4 regions of the Streptomyces sp. G7(2002) genome follow, and region 2 is predicted to be linked to each of the others. Evidence: riboswitches for the same ligand, from Rfam matches in the RefSeq annotation. Region 2 holds a riboswitch; each other region holds the start of a gene.

Region 1 (4,829 bases), 6.9 Mb from region 2:
ACTGGGCCGCCACTCTTGCCTTACGATGTAAGAAAGTCAACTGGAGCTGTCGATAAATGGGAACGACCAGCAAGCGGGTGGGGCTCACTCGCGACAAGGTGCTGCGCGCGGCCCTGGAAGTCGCCGACCGGGACGGCGTCGAGAAGCTGTCCATGCGCCGCCTGGGCGCCGAGCTCGGCGTCGAGGCAATGACCCTCTACCACTACCTGCCCAACAAAGCCGCCCTACTTGACGGCCTGGTCGAGCTGGTGGTCTCAGCCGTGCGCCCCTCCTTCGATGGGCCGGCAGACGAATGGCCACTGCGCCTGAAGGAGTTTGCCGCGGCCTTCCGAGCTGAACTGCTTCGGCATACCGGGGTGATCGCGCTGGTAGCCACGCGCCCTGTCCGGTCCCCCGCAGCACTCCAGGCAGTTGAGGACACGGCAGCAGCGCTTGGGCACGCCGGGATCGCACCTGTCGAGGCCATGCGGATCGTCAACTCCGTCACCACACTGGTGATCGGGCACTGCCTTGCCGAAGCAGCTGACATCCCCGGGCACTCCGAGCAGCCCACCGACGATGCCTTCGCCCTAACCGCGTTCCCCACACTGTCCGAAGCGGTCGCGGGCGGACTCGGCACGCCAGCCGACCACCAGGCCCGCTTCGACCTCGCACTGGATGCCCTACTAGCCGGCCTCCGAGACGCCATCGCCAAGACAACGCAGAAGTAGACGGCATGTCGGCTGGCGATTGAAAGGCGTTCCGGGCCGGCTTGAGCAGGGTGCCTGGCCTTTGTCCAGAAGGAAGAACACCTCACAGTCCCGCATGGCCCGCACGGCAGCCAGAGTCACATGGTCCGGGTCCCCCGCGCCGATTCCGATCACGAGCACCGTCGGGGCTCCTCACCGGCCATCTCGCGGGACATGAGGACGCCGACCGGACTGCTCCGTCGCACATACGGATGGAACGGGGCGGCCGGACTCGGGGCGGAGGTCCGGGCTGTCCGCGCCGGGCTCCGCCTCCTCGCCGGAGTCTCCCGGTTACATGACCTGGATGTCGCGCAGCAGGCCGTCCACCACGTCGTCCAGGTCGAGGCGCTTCTCCACCGTATGCAGGTCGGTCAGCCCGGCGCAGAGGGTGACCCGGGGCGGTGCGAGGAGCTTGCAGCAGTCCTCGTCCGGCAGCACGGAGATCTCCGCGGTGCCGATGGACCGGGCTTCGTTGATGATCTCCTGCTTCTCCCAGCCGACCAGCGGCCGCAGCACCGGCAGGGTTGCCGCCTCGTCGACGGCGGCCATGTTCGCCAGGGTCTGACTGGCCACCTGCCCCAGGCTGTCGCCGGTCACCAGTGCCTCAGCCCGGGTCCGGTCCGCCAGCGCGGAAGCGGCGCGAACCATCAGCCTTCGCTGCGCAACGACCTGGAGCCGGCCGGCCCCCGCGATGGCCAGTTGCTTCTGTGCGTGACCGAGCGCGATGACGTGCAGTCGCCCACCGGGCTGGTAGCGGTTGAGTTCACGGGCGAGGGCGTAAGCCTTGTAGACCGAAGCGGCGTTCGTGTACGGAGCGCCGGTGAAGTGCACGAAGTCGCAGCGCAGTCCGCGGCGCATCGCCCGGTAGGCCGCCACGGGCGAGTCGTAGCCGCCGGAGAGCAGTACCAGGGCGCGTCCGCTGGAGCCCACGGGCAGTCCGCCCGGCCCCTGGTGACGGGTCCAGGAGACGTAGCTCTCCTTGTGGTCGATCTCGACCGAGACCAGTACATCCGGGCTGGAGAGGTTCACCGGCAGGGGACCGAGGGCTTCCCGGATACGGGCCCCGAGAAAGCGCTCGAACTGCGAGGAGGTCATCTCGAAGTTCTTGTTCCGCCGCTTGGCCCGCACGGCGAAACTGATTCCGGGCCGTTCCGCGCGAGCGGTGGCGAGCGCCTCCACGGCTGTCTCGGTGATGTCCGACACGGTGCTCGGAACGCGCAGGGCAGGCTCCACCGAGTTGAACCCGATCACCCGGCGGGCGCGCTCCACGAGGTCGTCCAACGGGACCTCGCCGCCGAGCACGGTGACGTTCTGGCCGGACTTGATCCATGTGGAACCGCCGATGCCGCGCAGGGCGCCGCGGAGGTTGTCGTGCAGCCGCTCGGTGAACAGGTGCCGGTTGCGGCCCTTGAGGAAGACCTCACCATGCTTGAGCAGGACACAGGGTCCGCTCGGGCGGGGCGCTCTGGGGGAGGGGCTGGAGGGAATGCTCGGTTCGCCGGGCACGAAACTCTCCTTCGCGAGTCGTCGTGAGGGCCGGCGCCGGGCCGCGAACGGGGTGCGGGCCCGCCCGCCCCCGCTCTGCGCAGGGCTGGGTGGAACACACCACTCGCTCAGCGGTCCCGCTGCCGGGACGCGTGAATCCGTGCGCGGCGATACACCCCGCACGAGCAGTGGCAGGTCTTCGGACTCATGGGCACATCCCGAAGGACCGGACACCTACTGACCGTCGCTTCCCAGGTCCCATGCGGGCCCAGTGCTTCATGACGGCGGTCGTTCCCACTCACCGCTGCGAGGCAGTCCCGGACTCCCACCGGGTTCCCTCTTGCGACACCCCGTCTGGCGGACGGGGCGAACCAGCTGCCGGTCCAGGGTAGACAAGGCGGATCGCATTCCGTGAACCAGACCTTGATTCTGCACTTTGAGTCGGGATGGCTGATTCGAGACTCTGTCGGGTATGGGAACGATGCGTCATTCTGGGAGTAGTGATTGGTACTTCAACTGGCTTAGTGCGTACTGTGCTTGGGGGAGCCGGTGGCCTACGTTCCCATTCTCAAGGGCAAGGTGGGGGAGTTTCTGGCACTGGGACATGCGTCGGCGGAGGTGCAGTCGCAGATACGCCCGGTGATGGAGGTCGTGCCCGACTGCGACGTTCGAGATCTTCTGGAGACCTTCTGCAACCGTGCCATGGACTACGTTCCGAATGGAATGGTCCTCACGGTCGATTGCGGAGCCTTACCGGCCGTGCGGGTGCTCAAAGGTGATGTGGGCGGTCCGATGGTGCGGGTCGGTGAGTCACTGAGCCAGCGGCAGGTCGCGATGCGCCCGGTCTTCAGAGGTACTGATACCGATGAGACGCTCGCTGAGGTTCGTGCGGTGATGGCGTGGCACCAGCAGGGCGGTTGTCTACGCATCTCGTCGGCTCGTGATGCACAAGAACTGCGCCCGGACGATGCACGAGTCCGCGAGATGCTCCGCACACTCCACGCTGTTCCGGAGGAAATCGATCTGCTCATTGACGCCGGACCCGTGCATTCTCGGGACAGAAGGGCGGCACTGACAGTTGAGGTGCTGGAAACTCTCCATCACATGGCGCGTTGGCCTTGGCGCCATGAGTGCGTGGCCGCCGGTGCCTTCCCGGTCAATCTGGCGAACTTCCCACGTGGACGAGCAACGCCGGTAGTGAGGGAAGACGCGCTTCTCTGGAAGCAGGTTTGCGATCGGTGGCGTGGAAACTTTCCTGATTTCGGCGACTTCGGTGTAACGCACCCGCGAATGCCGCTGAGGACTCGTGGGACTCCGCATCCCAACATGCGTTACACCACGGCGGCAGACTGGCAGGTCTTCGTCTATCCAAAGATCCGTCCCGGCAACGACGACTTCTTCACCCTCAGTCGTGACCTGGTCTCCTCGCCTCATTGGCCGCCCACCGGCGCGGGCACGTCGTGGGGAGACGCTCGTTTGCAGGACTGTGCGAAACGGCAGCGGGCGAAAGCAGGCGGCGGGACGGAGTGGCGAGCCTGGGCGACGTCGCATCATCTGGCCGTCGTGACGTCTCGGCTCACGGCTTTGGGCCGTCCCTGAACTGGCATGTAGTGGCCACCCGGGTGTGGGCGCCGCAATTGCGGCGCAGCCCCTGGGCGGCGAGCAGTCGGGCGTAGTCGTCCAGCCGGGCGTCCTGGATCCGCGGGCCGAGGTCCAGCTGCAGGTGCAGGCGTACGTCATGACGTCGGCCAGTCGGGCCAGTCGGGCCGGAAGCTGTTGAGGTAGGCGCGGTCGTACCGATGGGACCGTTAGGGCTGGTGGCCGAGGCACCCGGTGCGGACCGCAGCCCCCAACCCGCTGCTGCGTACCAGGAGTTCCAGCCCGTCTCGTGCGTCCCCGTGACACGCCGATGCCCGTCCTCGGACTTCGGTCAGCGCCTTGGCTGCGGTGAGTGGTGGTGGGACGGCAGACACTGCCGAACGCGACGTAGATCCACTGTGGGATCCGCGGCCGCCCGTGTGGATACTGATCACCATGCGTACCGACTTCGACCCTGCTGCCATGTCCCGCAACGAGTTCTACAAGCTCCTGACCGCGGTGGTGGTGCCGCGGCCCATCGCCTGGGTCTCGACGATCAGCCCTGATTGTGCTTCTGCGAACCTGGCCCCGCACTCCTTCTTTACGATCGCCAGCGTCGCGCCGCCCGTTGTGCAGTTCACTTCCGTTGGACGCAAGGACACCTTGCGCAATATCGAGGCGACTGGACAATTCGTGGTGAACCTGGCGCCGGAGGGGCTCTTCGAGCAGATCAATGACACGGGTACGGATTTCCCGCACGGGGTGAGTGAGTTCGAGGCGGCCGGGGTCGGTTCTGAGCCGAGTCTGCGGGTCAAGCCGCCGCGGGTGGCGGCCTCGCCGGTGGTATTGGAGTGCGAGGTGCACACCACGCTGGGAATCGGGGATTCGACCGTGGTGTTCGGGCGCGTGGTGCACGCGGTCGTGGCGCAGGACGTGCTGGTCGACGGGCACCCCGAAATCGCCAGGATGAAGCCCCTGTCACGGCTGGGGAAGGACGAGTGGGGGACGGTCGGCGACGTACGGGAGATCTCCCGTATT
Region 2 (4,829 bases):
GCGTGGTGACGGTCAAGCGGGCCGGCGGCGAGACCATGGTCGCCGTGGACGGCGGGATGGGGGACAACCTCGAAGTGGCCCTGTACGGGCAGCGGTTCGAGGCGGCCGTCGCCACCCGGGTGCACGGGACTTCCGGAGGACCCGGCGAACTCTGCCGGGTCGTCGGCCCGCACTGCGAGTCCGGCGATGTGCTCAGCGCGGGCGTGCACCTCCAGGACCCGAGGCCCGGCGATCTGATCGCCGTCCCGGTCACCGGCGCCTACACCTACTCCCTGGCCAACAACTACAACGCGGCCTGCCGCCCACCGGTCGTCTTCTGCCGCGACGGCCGCTCCCGCCCCGTCGTACGGCGCGAGACCCACGCGGATCTGATGCGCCGTGACCTGCCCTGAGCGGCCACCGCCGTCCCCGCCCCGGTATGGCGGCCCCGGGCCGGGGGCCGGCACCCCTACGGGCACCGGCCCCCGGCCCCCGGCCCTCAGGGTGTCAGGAGACCCCGCCGGGCAGGCTGCCGCGGATCTCGCGGGCCGCAGCGACCAGGTTCTCCAGGGCGGCCCGTACCTCGGGCCAGCCGCGGGTCTTCAGACCGCAGTCCGGGTTGACCCACAGCCGCTCCGCCGGAATGGCGTCAAGTCCCTTGCGCAGAAGGGCCGTTGCCTCGGCCACGTCCGGGACGCGCGGCGAGTGGATGTCATAGACACCGGGCCCCACCTCGCGCGGATAGCCGGCCGTGGCGAGCTCCGAGGCGACCTGCATATGGGAGCGGGCCGCCTCCAGACTGATGACATCGGCGTCGAGGTGCTCGATGGCCCGGAGGATGTCCCCGAACTCCGCGTAGCACATATGGGTGTGGATCTGGGTGTCAGGCCGGACCCCGCCGGTGGTGAGCCGGAAGGCCTCGGTGGCCCAGGCCAGGTACTCCGCGTGGCCGGCGGCGCGCAGCGGCAGCGTCTCGCGCAGCGCCGGCTCGTCGACCTGGATGACCGAAGTGCCCGCCGCCTCCAGGTCGTTCACCTCGTCGCGCAGGGCGAGCGCCACCTGGCGGGCGGTGTCGCCCAGCGGCTGGTCGTCGCGGACGAAGGACCAGGCGAGCATGGTGACCGGGCCGGTGAGCATGCCCTTGACCGGCCGCTCGGTGAGCGACTGGGCATAGCGGGTCCAGCGCACGGTCATCGGTCCGGGGCGGGAGATGTCCCCGGCCAGGATCGGCGGCCGGACATAGCGGGTGCCGTAGGACTGCACCCAGCCGTGCTGGGTGGCGAGATAGCCGGTCAGCTGCTCGGCGAAGTACTGCACCATGTCGTTGCGTTCCGGCTCACCGTGCACCAGCACATCGATACCGGCCTTCTCCTGGAAGGCGAGGACCTCGCGGATCTCCGCCGAGATCCGCTCCTTGTACCCTTCGGCGTCGAGCCGCCCGGCCCGCAGCTCGGCGCGGGCGGTGCGCAGTTCGGCGGTCTGCGGGAACGAACCGATGGTGGTGGTCGGCAGCAGCGGCAGCCCGAGGTGCGCGCGCTGGGCGGCGGCACGTTCGGCGTACGGCTGGGAACGGCGGCCGTCGGCGTCGGTGACGGCCGCGGCGCGGGAGCGCACCGCCGGGTCATGGGTGAGCGCCGAGCCTGCCCGGGAGGACAGGTCCGCGCGGTTGGCGGCGAGTTCGGCCGCGATGGTGTCGGTGCCCCGCGCCAGCCCGCGCGCCAGCGTCACGATCTCCGTGGTCTTCTGCCGGGCGAAGGCGAGCCAGCGGGCGATCTGCGGGTCGATGTCCCGCTCGGCGCCGGTGTCCAGCGGGACGTGCAGCAGTGAGCAGGAGGACGACACATCGACCCGCCCGGCCAGGCCCAGGAGCGTGCCCAGGGTGGCCAGCGACTTCTCGTAGTGGTTGATCCACACATTGCGGCCGTTGACGACGCCGGCGATCAGCCGCTTGCCGGGCAGCCCGCCGACCGCAGCGAGAACCTTGAGGTTGCCGGCCGCGGCTCCGGTGAAGTCCAGCGCCAGGCCCTCGACGGGCGCCTTGGCCAGCACCGGCAGCGCCTCGCCCAGCCGGTCGAAGTACGAGGCGACCAGCAGCTGCGGGCGGTCGGTGAGTGTGCCGAGGTCGCGGTAGGCGCGGGCCGCCGCGTTGAGCACGGCGGGGGAGCGGTCCTGCACCAGCGCCGGCTCGTCCAGCTGCACCCAGTCGGCGCCGGCCGCCCGCAGATCGGCGAGCACCTCGGCGTAGACGGGCAGCAGCCGGTCGAGCAGCGTCAGCGGATCGAAGCCGGCCGCGACGCCGGGCGCGGGCTTGGCCAGCAGGAGGTAGGTGACCGGCCCGACGAGGACCGGGCGCGCGGCGAGGCCCAGGCCGAGCGCCTCCGTCAGCTGGCCGACCTGCTGGGCGGAGTCCGCGGCGAAGACCGTGTCCGGCCCCAACTCCGGTACGAGATAGTGGTAGTTGGTGTCGAACCACTTGGTCATTTCCAGCGGCGTCACGTCCTGGGTGCCGCGGGCCATCGCGAAGTAGCCGTCCAGGGGGTCGGCGGCCACCGCGGCGCGGTGCCGGGCCGGGATCGCGCCGACCATCACGCTGGTGTCCAGGACGTGGTCGTAGTACGAGAAGTCGCCGGTCGGCACCTCGTGGACGCCGGCCCCGGCGAGCTGCTGCCAGTTGTCGCGGCGCAGCCCGGCGGCGGTGGTGCGGAGGGCGTCGGCGCCGACCCGGCCCTTCCAGTAGCCCTCGATGGCCTTCTTCAGTTCACGGTTCGGCCCCTGACGGGGGTAGCCGTGCACGGTCGCTCGTGCTGCCGCGGCTGCGGACCTGCTGGTCACGGAACTCTCCTTCGCGAGTGTGTCTCCATGGACCCCGGGAGGGTCGAGGACGCGAAGGGACGGCAAACCTGGCGGGCCCCGGCGCTCTGCCGCCGGCCGTGCCCGCCCGATGTGTCCGCCGACCCGCCCTCGAGGTCACCGAGATCACCCCGCACACCGGTGGCGCGGGGGCACTGGCAGGTCTTCGGACTCGCGGGCACGTCCGCCGAAGGCGGACATCTACTGGCCGTCGCTTCCCAGACCCGGCCGGGCCCAGTGCGTATGACGGCGGTCGTTCCCACTCACCGCTGCGGGGCAGTCCCGGATTTCCACCGGGTTCCCTCTTGCGACGCGCCTGCCTGGCGGGCAGGGCGAACCAGTTGCACCGGCCACCCTAGGCGCTGGCGCCCGGATCGGACACCGGGGCCGGGGCTCCCGCGGGTGACATGGGCCACCGCCGGGACGCCGCGCGGCCCCGCCCGCGGCGCCGTCGCTTGCCCTGGAGTGCGCTCCAGCTCCTAGCGTGGGCGCACGATCTGCAGCTGTCGCTGAGCGAAGGGAACACCGTGCGCTACACACTGTTCGGCAGGACCGGTCTGCGGGTGAGCGAGCTGAGTCTGGGCGCCATGACCATCGGCGACGACTGGGGCTGGGGCGCCCCCAAGGACACCAGCGGCCGGATCCTGGACGCCTACGCGGAGGCGGGCGGCAACTTCATCGACACCGCCAACAACTACACCGGCGGCACCTCCGAGCGAATCCTCGGTGAGCTGCTCGAAGGCCGCCGGGACCGCTTCGTCCTGGCCAGCAAGTACACCTGCGCGACCCGCAAGGGGGAGGTGAACGCGGCGGGCAACCACCGCAAGAACCTGGTCCGGTCGGTGGAGGCGAGCCTGGACCGGCTGCGCACCGACCACCTCGATGTGCTGTGGGTGCACGCACGGGACAACTTCACTCCCGTGGAGGAGGTGATGCGGGCACTCGACGACGTGGTGCGCTCGGGAAAGGTGCTCTACATCGGCGTCTCCGACTGGCCCGCCTGGGAGATCGCGCAGGCCAACACCCTTGCCGAGCTGCGCGGCTGGACCGCCTTCGCGGGCTCGCAGCTGCGCTACAACCTGCTGGAGCGGACGCCGGAGCGCGAACTGCTGCCGCAGGCCCGCGCCTTCGATCTGGCCGTGCTGGCCTGGGCGCCGCTCGCGGCCGGCAAGCTCACCGGAAAGTACCGCCGCGGCGAGACGGGCCGGCTGGACACCGTCGACGCGGGCACCGTGCGGGACCACAACGAGGAGGAGACCGTCACCGCGGTGCTGGAGATCGCCGAGCAGGGCGGCTGGAGCCCCGCGCAGGTGGCCCTGGCGTGGCTGCGCAGCCGGCCCGGCAACATCATCCCGATCATCGCTGCCACCAAGGAGAGCCAGCTCCTCGACAACCTCGGCGCCGTCGGCATCACGCTGGACGCCGACGCGCTGGCCCGGCTCGACCGGACCAGCGCGGTGCCACTGGGCTTCCCCCACGACTTCCTGCGGGAGCCGGGCATCATCGAGAACGTCTACGGCGACCGCTGGGCCGAGATCGACGACCGGCGCTCCACCTACCGCCGTACGGCGAGCGAGATCCGCTGACCGGACGCCGCGCCACGGGCGCCCGCCGCCTGCCGGGTTCGCCCGGTACGCCGAACGCCGCCACCCCTGGGGGCCGGGCGGCGGCGTTCGGTGGTCTCTTGGCTGCTGGTCATCCGCAGCCGCGGGCCCCGCGGAGGGGCGCCCGCCGGGTCAGTGCGTCAGCGCGCTGCGCTGCTTCCACTGCTCCCAGCTCTCCTGCCAGACCTCCAGGCCGTTGCCGACGTCGGTCTTGTTGGTGTTGCTGGTGTTCTTGACCTCGACGGTGGAGCCGATCGTCAGGAAGTCGTAGGCCCTCTTGGCGTCCGAGGTCGTCATGCCGAAGCAGCCGTGGCTGTTGTTCTCCACACCGATGGACTTGTTCCACGGGGCGGAGTGCAGGAAGGTCCCGGACGCGGTGAGGTGGGTGACCCACTT
Region 3 (4,829 bases), 4.3 Mb from region 2:
GACCGCCACGGGACGCACCACCGGACCCGGCCCGGTCCGCGCTCGACGGGAGCGGGGCGACGAACGCGGGCAGCAGCCCCACGAGAACGGAAACGGCCGGCCAGAGAGGGAGGACGGGGGCGGTGAGCGGGACGGCGGGAGGGTGCAGGGCGGCCGGCGCATAGTCGTTCGCCCAGATCATCAGGGCGGCGACGGCAATGCCGGAGCCCGCGACCAGCCAGGCGCGGGCGCCCCACCGCTCGGGCCGGTAGCGGCTGCGCACCGACCGGCGGCCACCGAGCCACAGCCCGGCGAGCGCCGCCGCCAGCCCGGCGAGCAGCAGCGGCAGCCCGTAGCCGCCCCCGGTGTCGCCCAACAGCCCATAGGTTCCCGCACAGACGCCGAGCAGCCCGCCGAGGGTGAGCACGGACGTGGTGTGGCGTACGGCGGGCGGCACTTGGGCACTGCGGCCGTAGCCGCGTGCGTCCATGGCCGCGGCCAGTGCCACCGAGCGCTCCAGCGCGCCCTCCAGCACCGGCAGCCCGACCTGGAGGAGTGCCTTGATCCCGCGGTCGGGACGCCCGCGCAGCCGGCGGGCGGCGCGCAGCCGCTGGACGTCGGCGACCAGGTTCGGGGCGAAGGTCATCGCGACGACCACCGCGACGCCCGCCTCGTAGAGCGCACCGGGCAGGGACTTCAGGAGCCGGGCGGGGTTGGCGAGCGCATTGGCGGCGCCCACACAGATGAGGAGGGTGGCCAGTTTCAGCCCGTCGTACAGGGCGAAGACCATGCCCTCCGCGGTGACCCGGCCGCCGATCCGGACGCCCTTCGCCCAGTCCGGCAGCGGCACTTCGGGCAGGGTGACGAGGGTGTGCGTACCGGGAATCGGCGAGCCCAGGAAGAAGGCGAAGACCAGCCGGATGGCGATCACGACCAGCCCGAGCTTGACGAACGCACCGTACGAGCGGGCCCACGGCGCGTCCGTACGACGTGCCGCGACGACATAGCCGGCCACGCCCACCAGCAGCCCCAGCAGCAGCGGATCGGTGGTGCGGGAGGCCGCGGTGGCCAGGCCCAGCGCCCACAGCCACCAGGCGCCGGCGTGCAGCGCGGTGGTGCGGGTCGCCTGCGGGGCGCTCATCCGCGTCGGCGGCGTGCCTGCCACACCGCTGCCGCACCCAGGACGACGACGGCCGCGCCCCCGCCGAGCAGCCCGGCGGACGGCCCGCCGTCCCCGCTCCCGTCGCCCTCGCCGTCTGCGCCGTCACGGTCCCCCGCCCCCGCGGACGGCGCGGCGGAGGACGCCTGCCCCTTCGACCCGCTCACCGCCTCCGCGCACCCCGCCTTCGGGTAGCCGGCGATGGCACACAGCAGGGCGTTGGCGTCATAGCGCAGCGGCCCGGCGACCGCCGCCAGCGCCTCGCCCGCCGAGGCGTCCTCCGACACCTGAGCACACTCGGCCCTGGCCTTCGGCGGCCGCTCCCCGCCGGGCGCGTCCGCCGCGGTGCCGAAGTCCAGGACGATGCCGATCCGTTTACGGCCGTCCTTGGCGGGGGTGTCGCGGCAGATCGCGTCGAAGTCGGCGGCCCCGCGCGGCTTGCCGGCCGCGGCGGAGTCGGCGCCGACGGTGAAACGGAAGCCCTCGACCGCGCCGTCGGCCGGCCGCAGAGTGGCCGGCCCTTGGGTGGCATACGCCCAGGAGCCGCCCTTGCCGTCCCAGAACGACCAGTAGCGGTACTCCTGCGCCTGCGCGGGCCCGGCGGCCAGGCCGGTGACCGTACCGGCCAGCAGCACGGCGCCGGCGATCCTGGAACGCCGCATCAGAGCTGGTTCTTCTTCCGGCTGCTCAGCAGGAACCCGATGCCGGCGCCGATGGCGAGGCCGACGCCGATGACCCACCACACGCTGATGGCGCCGCCGTCCGCGGAGTCGTCGGAGTCCCCGGCGTCCTTCTTCGGCGCGGCGGCCGGCTTCGGGCCGGTGGCGTTGAGCGCTGCCACCAGGTCGGTGCCGCCGAAGGAGCGCGGGTCGGTGCCGGTGGCGTGCGCGGCCAGCACCAGCTGGGCGTATGCGGCGGGGCCGCTCTGCTCGGCCCACTCCGCCGCGTTCTTCTCCAGCCACTTCAGCGGCTTCGCCGCGGCGGCACCGTGCCCACCGGCCGCCAGCGCCACCACGGCATCCGCGGTGTTGCCGACGTCGGGCTGCTTCTCGGCGCCCGGCATCGCGGAGAGCAGATGCTGCCCGTTCTTGTCGAGCTGGGCGACGAGGAAGGCGTCGCCACCCTCCGCGGCCTGCGCCGGATCGCCCTTGCCTGCCTTCTCGCCCCCGGCATCCGTGCAGTTCAGCGGCTTGACCGGGGCCTTTGCGCGCTGATCTGCGGGCGCGACGACAAAGCCCTTTCCGAGCGCTCCGATCGCGGCGGCCGCGGTGGCGTCGGCGTTCGGGGCGGCGCCCTTGAGCTGGAAGGTGAACGCGCCGCGCTCGCCCTCCTTCGCGTCGCAGCCCAGCTGGAAGGTGAGCAGCCCGTCGTAGGGGGTCTTGTCGCCCTTCTTCGACGTCACGGACTGCGGCTTCTCGCCCGCCGCCGCGAGTGCGCCGATGACCACGGACGTGGAGTTGGCGTCGCTGGGCGAACCGGCCATCGAGCTCCAGCCGCCGTCCTCGTTCTGCACCGATTTCAGCCAGCCCACGGCCTTCTTCACGGTGTCACCGTGCCCGCCGAGCGCGGCCAGTGCCTGCACGGCGGCGGCCGTCTGGTTGGTGTCCCGCATGGTCTTGCCGTCGCAGGGCTTGCCGGGCTCGGCGCGGAAGGCGGTGAACGCGCCGTCGGCGCACTGCTGCCCGACCAGCCAGCGCACGGCGGACGCCGCGGGCCGCAGCCCCACCGTGTCCTGTGCCAGCAGTGCCAGCGACTGCCGCCAGACCCCGTCGTACTTCGGGTCCTTGGTGCCGTACAGGCCGTCCGGCAGCTTCGTGGGGGACGCGGAAGGGGAGTCGGCGTACGCGGCGGGGGCAGCGGCCGTGCCCAGCACCACCGCGGCCGCCAGCGCCGTGGCGGCGCGGCGCGCCAGGAAGGCGGCGGGGTGCGTCAGGGGGGCCTGGTGAGCCATGGAAGCCATGGGGGCCATCGGGTCGGTGCCTCTCGGGTCGGGTCGCGGCGATGTACGCAGCCACGCTCGGCCGACCACCCGCGCGCCGATCCCCTCGGATCGCGACGCGGTGGCACCGGGCTCAGCTCCGTATACCTCGACGGTGCCGCGCACCGGCCGTCCGTGTGGCGGACGTTTCCGGTGGCGGGAGCCTTGGTCGTGCCCCCTCGGGTGCTCCGGCTCGTACGGCCGTCCCTGCCGGTCCAGCCGGCGCGGTACGGACGGGCCGTCCTCACGGTTGCGGGTCAGCGCCGGATTTCCACCGGCTTCCCCCGATCGGGTACGGATGAAGTTGTCCCGCACACCTTAACCGGCACCCGCCGGGCGCTCGCTCGCACGTACGAGCCGACGGAAGTGGGCGCGAGCCGGGGGGAGCCGCGCATGAGCCGGGCGTGAGCCGGGGGGACGGGAGCCGGGGGGACGGTAGTCGGACGAGCCGGACGAGCCGGAGGGACGAGGACCGGGTACGAGCTGGGCACTGAACCTGCCGGGGTGCCGAACGTGCTGGGCACCGAACCTGCTGCCGGGGCGCCGAAGAGGCCAGGCGCCGGGCACACGTCAAGCGGCCCGCCCCCTCGCCTCGCCACACCCGCCCCTCGCCTCGCCACAGAAGGCGACGGCGAGACGACCGAGCTACCCCACCGCCCGGTAGGTCACCGGATCGGAGCCCGGCACCCCCTCCGCATGCCCCAGCTTCACCAGACGGCGCAGATGGGCCCCGGCCTCCGACACGGCGATGTTGCGGGAGCCGTACGGGATCTGCTCCCAGGGGCGGTTCCACTCCATGGTCTCGGCGAGCTGCCAGACGGTGCGCGGTTCCTGGAGCAGCGCTCTCAGCCGGGCCAGCCGCTCCTCGTGGTGGGCGATCAGCGCGCGCACCCGGCCACCGGCGTCGGTGAAGGCGTGCTGATGGGCGGGCAGCACCTCGGCGGGGGAGAGCCGGCCGACGCGTTCGAGGGAGTCGAGGTAGTCGCCCAGGGGGTCGGTGCCCTCCCGCAGGCTCTCCCCTTCGTGCGCGCCATCGTGCGCGCCAAGACCGTCGTCCGGGGCCTCGTACAGGCCGATGTGCGGGGTGATGCCGGGCAGGAGGTGGTCGCCGGAGAACAGCCGGCCGAAGCCGGGGGTCCGCGCCGAGGGGTGCTCCTCCTCCAGGTGGAGGCACACATGCCCGGGGGTGTGACCGGGCGTCCAGATGGCGCGCACCCGGCGCCCCGGCAGGTCGAGCAGCGCGCCGGGGTCGATACCGCGGTCCGGCAGCGCGGCCCGCCGGCCGGGCAGCTTCCGGCCGCCCCCAGTGGCGCGCGCCTTCCGCAGAGGCGCCAGATGGTCGTCCGGTGCGCCCGCCGCTGCGAGCTTGGTGAGCAGGTAATCGAGCCACTGGCCCGGTTCGGCCTCGCGCGTGCGGCGGACCACCGCGGTGTCGGCGGCATGCATCGCGATCCAGGCGCCGGAGGCCTCCCGGACCTTGGCGGACAGGCCGTGGTGGTCGGGGTGATGGTGGGTGATCAGGACGCCGTGGAGGTCGGTGAGGCCGAACCCGCAGGCGGTGACGCCGGCGACGAGGGTGTCCCAGGAGTCCGGGTCGTCCCAGCCGGTGTCGATGAGCACCGGCCCGCGGTCGGTCTCCAGGAGGTGGACGAGGGTGTGGCCGAGCGGGTTGTCCGGGATGGGGACGGCGATGCTCCACACCCCGCCCTTGTG
Region 4 (4,829 bases), 4.2 Mb from region 2:
TGGCCGGGCGGGCGGCGCTCGTCCCGATGGACGGCTTCCATCTCGCCGAGGCGGAGTTGCGCCGCCTGGGCCGTACGGACCGCAAGGGCGCGCCGGACACCTTCGATCCGGCCGGATACGCGGCGCTGCTGGCGCGCCTGCGCGAGCCGGAGCCGGACAGCGCCGTCTACGCCCCGGCGTTCGACCGCCGTATCGAGGAGCCGGTGGCCGGCAGCATCCCCGTGGCACCCCACATCCCGCTCATCGTGACCGAGGGCAATTACCTCCTCCTGGACTCCGCGCCCTGGTCCCGGGTCCGCGCACTGCTCGACGAGGTCTGGTACGTGGACCTGGACACCCCGGAGCGGATCCGGCGGCTGGTCGACCGCCATGAACACTTCGGGCGCCCGCGCGCCGACGCCGAGCGGTTCGTCCACGCCTCGGACGAGGCCAACGCCCGTGTCGTGGCGGCCACTCGCGACCGCGCCGACCTCGTCGTCACCTTCACCCCCGAAGAGGCCCCGCCGCCCGGGGGTGCCTGACCTCCCGCCGCCCGCCCGCGAGCAGCCCGGCCACCGACAGCGCGCCCCACCCGACGGACACCACCACCGCCGCCAGCTTCCGGTCGCGGCCGGGCAGCGTCGCACCGAGCAGGACGGCGTCCCCGAAGTCGGCCGCGATCCGCACATACGCGGCGGTGCGCAGCGCCGGGCCGTCCGGAGCCATCGCCATGGCCAGCCCGCTCACCGCATCCCGCCAGGCCAGCGGGCGCAGCGAGGTGCGCGTGGCCCGCCCGGTCCGCCCCTCCTCATCGACCAGCCCCGAGGGCCGTGCCAGCAGATCGGGCACCGCGGCCACCGCCGCACCGTAGACCGCCGTGGCGACCCCGACCGCACGCAACAGACCGACCTTCATCCGCCGTCCACCTTCCTCACCCATTCGCATTCGCCACTCGCCCACCGGTCACACGAGCCTCAGCACACCCGTCCGTCTCCTCAACTCCATTCCGCGGCAGCCCCCTTCCCAAACGACATCACCGGTGTCATCATGACATCATGAGTGTCATCGAGGGGGATGCCGGCGAGCACGCCGGCGGAGACAGCGCCGGGGAACCGACGGCCACCGAAGATCTGTTGTACGACGTCATCCGACGCCTGTGGCCACTGCACCGCACGGTCGTGCGCGCGGTGGAACGCGAGCTGGCCGACACGGGCATGACCGCCGGCGAACACGCACTGCTGGACGCCCTGCACACCGAAGGCCCCCGCACCGTCCCGCAGTTGGCGCGCACGATGGGGCTCGACCGCCAGCCGGTGCAGCGCTGGGTGAACCACGCCGCGGAGCTGGGCCTGGTCGTGACGGCCCCGAATCCCGCACACCGCCGCTCCTCCCTGATCCGGCTCACCACCGAAGGCACGGCGGCGATACGCGGGATCCAGCGGTTCGAGTCGACGGAGCTGCGGCAGCGACTGGCCGACCTGCCCGCCGAGGACGTCCGCACCGCGCTGCACGTCCTCGACCGACTCGGCGAGGAATTCCGGCACCTGGCGAACGGCTCGCGCGTTCAACGGGAGGAAACCGACAGTCAGGGCAGTCGGGACAGTCGTGGCAGTGAAGGCAGTAACGGGAGCAACGGCAACCCTGAAGGCCACGACAGCAGACCCACAGCCCCTCTCATGCACAAAGGACGGTCAGGAGCATGACGCAGAGAATCACCGCCTGGTCCGAGATCGACAACGGCCTCGTGCCGGTCGACGAGGGCGAGCTGTTCTACGAGACGGCCGGCTCGGGCCCTGCGGTGGTGCTGCTGCACGGCGGCATGCTCGACCAGCACATGTGGGACGAGCAATTCACCTGGCTGGTCAACTCAGGCCTGCGCGCGATCCGTTACGACTCCCGCGGCCACGGCCTGTCCTCCACCGTGACCGGGGACTACGCCAACCACGACGATCTGTGTGCCCTGCTCGACGCGCTCGATGTTCCCAGCGCGGTCCTCGTCGGCCTTTCCCACGGCGCGCGGGTCGCGCTCGACACCGCCCTCGCCCACCCGGACCGGGTGACGGCCCTCGCGCTCGCCTCGCCCGGCATCAGCGGCCGGGCCTTCACCGACCCCTTCATCCTGGCGCACATCAAGGAGCAGGTCGCGGCGATCGGCGCACCGGACGGCGCGGAGCGGTATGTCGAGCACTTCCTGCGGATGTGGGTGGACGGGCCCCATCGCGAGCCGTCCGCGGTGCACCCGGGATTCCGCGAACGGATGCGCGCCTCGGCCGCGGCCAATGTGGAGGTCCATGCCGACGGTATGGGTGCCGGTATGCCGCTGGAGGTCGGCGCCGCCGGCCGCCTCGGCGAGGTCCGGGTGCCGACGGTCGTGTTCGACGGCGATCTCGACAGCGGAGACATCTCCGCCAACGCCCATGCGATAGCCCTGACGGTTCCGGGCGCCCGAAGAGTCCGGATACCGGGTGCGGCCCATATGGTCAATCTGGAGAACACCCCGCTCTTCGACCACGAACTGCACGCCTTCCTCTCCTCCCTGGACTACTGACCCGCCCCTGGACCACTGCCCCACCGCGGGCCGCTCTCCCTCCGGACCGCGGAAACCCCCGCACAGCGAGCGCCGTCCGGGCAGCGGCTAGAGTGGCCGGGCCGTGGTGTTCGGGAATCCGGTGACGGACCCTTGTGGTCCCAGCCCGGAGCGGCCCTCGCCACTGTGATCGGGGAGTTTCCACCCCTTCCGCAGGCGCCTGGCGCGCCTGCGGCGCCACTGACCGCAGCCCGCGGCCGGGAAGGCGGGGGCGGACGCGGCCACCCTTCCCCAAGCTCAACAGGAGCAGGGTGATACCCCTAAGCCAGGAGACCGGCCACGGCATCTCACGAACTGATCCACGAGGTGCTGGAGCGTGACCGCCGGATGGCCCTGCCCACCGATACCCCGAACACCCCTGCCCCGGCCGCGTTCCGCTGGCGCCGGCAGGACACCCTCCGCACCGCGGGCCTGATGGCAGTCATAGCCGGGCTGCATGTCGTCGCCTTCGGCGTGCTTTTCCTGCTCGTGGTCCCGCACCACTACTCCGTCGGCAGCCAGGTGTTCGGCGTCGGGCTCGGCGTCACCGCGTACACCCTCGGTATGCGGCACGCCTTCGACGCCGACCACATCGCCGCGATCGACAACACCACCCGCAAGCTGATGGCCGACGGCAAGCGCCCGGTCTCGGTGGGCTTCTGGTTCGCCCTCGGCCACTCCAGTGTGGTCGTGGCGATGGCGGCCCTCGTGGCCGGCGGCGCCCAGCTCGCCGGCACACTGCTCGACGACGAGTCCCGTACACACCAGATCCTGGGCACCATCGGCACCACGGTCTCGGGAACGTTCCTCTACCTCATCGCCGCCCTCAACCTCGTCGCGCTGGCCGGGATCTGGCGGGTCTTCCGCGGGATGCGCGAGGGCCGCTACGACGAGGCCGAGCTGGAGCAGCGCCTGGATGCGCGCGGTTTCATGAACCGCTTCCTGGGGCGGTTCACCCGCTCCATCTCCCGCCCCGGCCAGATGTTCCCGCTCGGCTTCCTCTTCGGGCTCGGCTTCGACACCGCGACGGAGGTGACCCTGATGGTGATGGCGGGCAGCGGCGCCGCGGCGGGCCTGCCCTGGTACGCGATCCTGTGCCTGCCGCTGCTGTTCGCCGCCGGAATGAGCCTGTTCGACACCCTCGACGGCACCTTCATGAACTTCGCCTACCAGTGGGCGTTCTCCAACCCGGTGCGCAAGGTCTACTACAACCTCACCATCACCGGTCTGTCGATCGCCGTCGCCTTCTTCATCGGCACCATCGAGCTGGTGACCGTGCTGCACGACAAGCTCGGCCTCAACGATGCGCTGACCGGCTGGATTTCCGGCCTCGACCTCGACAACGTCGGCTTCATCATCGTCGGCCTGTTCGTGGTGGTGTGGGCCGCGGCGCTGGCGTACTGGCGGCTGGCCGGCGTCGAGAAGCGCTGGGCGGCGCGGGCCGGGCGAGCGGAGCCGGCGGAGCAGACCACGCCCGGTACCTGAGGAAGCCCGGCCGCCCGGGGCCCCTCAGGTGGCCGAGCCGGCGGCGGCGCCCGTCTCCCGGTCCGGGCCCCAGCGCTCCAGCGCCGCCCCCAGATCGAGGGGCAGCAGCCGGTCCGGCAGGTCCGGGCCCGGCCAGTCCTCCCGCGGCACCCGCCACATCACCTCGAACTCGTTGCCGTCCGGGTCCTTGGCGTACAGCGACTTGGCGACGAGGTGATCGCTGGAGCCCACCAGGGCGCCTCGCTCAGTGAGCCGCGTCCGGGCCGCGACGAGTTCGCCGAGCGTGCCGACCTCCCAGGCCAGGTGGTAGAGCCCGACCCGCCCGGCCTCGGGCCCCGGCGCGTCCGGTGCCACCGCGAACAGCCCCAGATCATGATCGTTGTGTGAGCCGGGAGCGCTGAGAAACGCGGCCCGCCCCGGTATCTCGACATCCACCGTCAGCCCGAGGGCCTCGGTGTAGAACGCCACCGACCGCGGCACATCGCGGACGTTGAGCACCGCGTGGTTCAGACGTCGTACGGACATGAAGCCTGTTCTCCGATCTCCCGGCCGCGACACCACCGTGGCGCCGCCCCCTGCTTCTGCTCTACTACCTCGCACACCCGGCCGCCGCCCAGGGCCGGCCGGTATCCGACCGGCCGACGTCCGGACCGTGGCGCACTTCCGGTGCATTCACGGCGAGGCCCCCGGGACTCACCCCAGGCGTCACTTCCGGACCAGCAGCACCCCGGCGGCCATCACCACACCCAGCACCAGCGCGACCACGCCATGGACCGGGCGAGCTGCGCGCAGAGCGGGC

Evidence for each region. Region 2 has a riboswitch for cobalamin ahead of metE (5-methyltetrahydropteroyltriglutamate--homocysteine S-methyltransferase). Riboswitches for the same ligand answer to the same signal wherever they lie in the genome.
Region 1: another riboswitch for cobalamin. It lies ahead of thiI (tRNA uracil 4-sulfurtransferase ThiI); the one in region 2 lies ahead of metE (5-methyltetrahydropteroyltriglutamate--homocysteine S-methyltransferase).
Region 3: another riboswitch for cobalamin. It lies ahead of NUT86_RS13070 (prenyltransferase/squalene oxidase repeat-containing protein); the one in region 2 lies ahead of metE (5-methyltetrahydropteroyltriglutamate--homocysteine S-methyltransferase).
Region 4: another riboswitch for cobalamin. It lies ahead of NUT86_RS13250 (HoxN/HupN/NixA family nickel/cobalt transporter); the one in region 2 lies ahead of metE (5-methyltetrahydropteroyltriglutamate--homocysteine S-methyltransferase).

What each region holds. Positions count from the first base shown of each region.
Region 1 covers NZ_CP102609.1:502,612-507,440, reverse strand. Annotated here, with positions in the region: gene NUT86_RS02255 (TetR/AcrR family transcriptional regulator C-terminal domain-containing protein) at 57-710, shown strand; partial or broken gene NUT86_RS02250 (SAM-dependent methyltransferase) at 765-863, opposite strand; gene thiI (tRNA uracil 4-sulfurtransferase ThiI) at 1,020-2,234, opposite strand; cobalamin riboswitch at 2,387-2,605, opposite strand; gene NUT86_RS02240 (beta family protein) at 2,763-3,812, shown strand; gene NUT86_RS02235 (flavin reductase family protein) at 4,248-4,829, shown strand, end outside.
Region 2 covers NZ_CP102609.1:7,444,924-7,449,752, forward strand. Annotated here, with positions in the region: gene lysA (diaminopimelate decarboxylase) at 1-392, shown strand, start outside; gene metE (5-methyltetrahydropteroyltriglutamate--homocysteine S-methyltransferase) at 487-2,811, opposite strand; cobalamin riboswitch at 2,984-3,171, opposite strand; gene NUT86_RS31750 (aldo/keto reductase) at 3,357-4,415, shown strand; gene NUT86_RS31755 (L,D-transpeptidase family protein) at 4,566-4,829, opposite strand, start outside.
Region 3 covers NZ_CP102609.1:3,179,242-3,184,070, reverse strand. Annotated here, with positions in the region: gene NUT86_RS13080 (CbiQ family ECF transporter T component) at 1-1,120, opposite strand, end outside; gene NUT86_RS13075 (SCO2322 family protein) at 1,117-1,800, opposite strand; gene NUT86_RS13070 (prenyltransferase/squalene oxidase repeat-containing protein) at 1,800-3,107, opposite strand; cobalamin riboswitch at 3,331-3,452, opposite strand; gene NUT86_RS13065 (MBL fold metallo-hydrolase) at 3,762-4,829, opposite strand, start outside.
Region 4 covers NZ_CP102609.1:3,216,417-3,221,245, forward strand. Annotated here, with positions in the region: gene NUT86_RS13230 (nucleoside/nucleotide kinase family protein) at 1-521, shown strand, start outside; gene NUT86_RS13235 (hypothetical protein) at 484-894, opposite strand; gene NUT86_RS13240 (MarR family winged helix-turn-helix transcriptional regulator) at 1,035-1,682, shown strand; gene NUT86_RS13245 (alpha/beta fold hydrolase) at 1,679-2,527, shown strand; cobalamin riboswitch at 2,615-2,862, shown strand; gene NUT86_RS13250 (HoxN/HupN/NixA family nickel/cobalt transporter) at 2,894-4,030, shown strand; gene NUT86_RS13255 (VOC family protein) at 4,055-4,555, opposite strand; gene NUT86_RS13260 (DoxX family protein) at 4,736-4,829, opposite strand, start outside.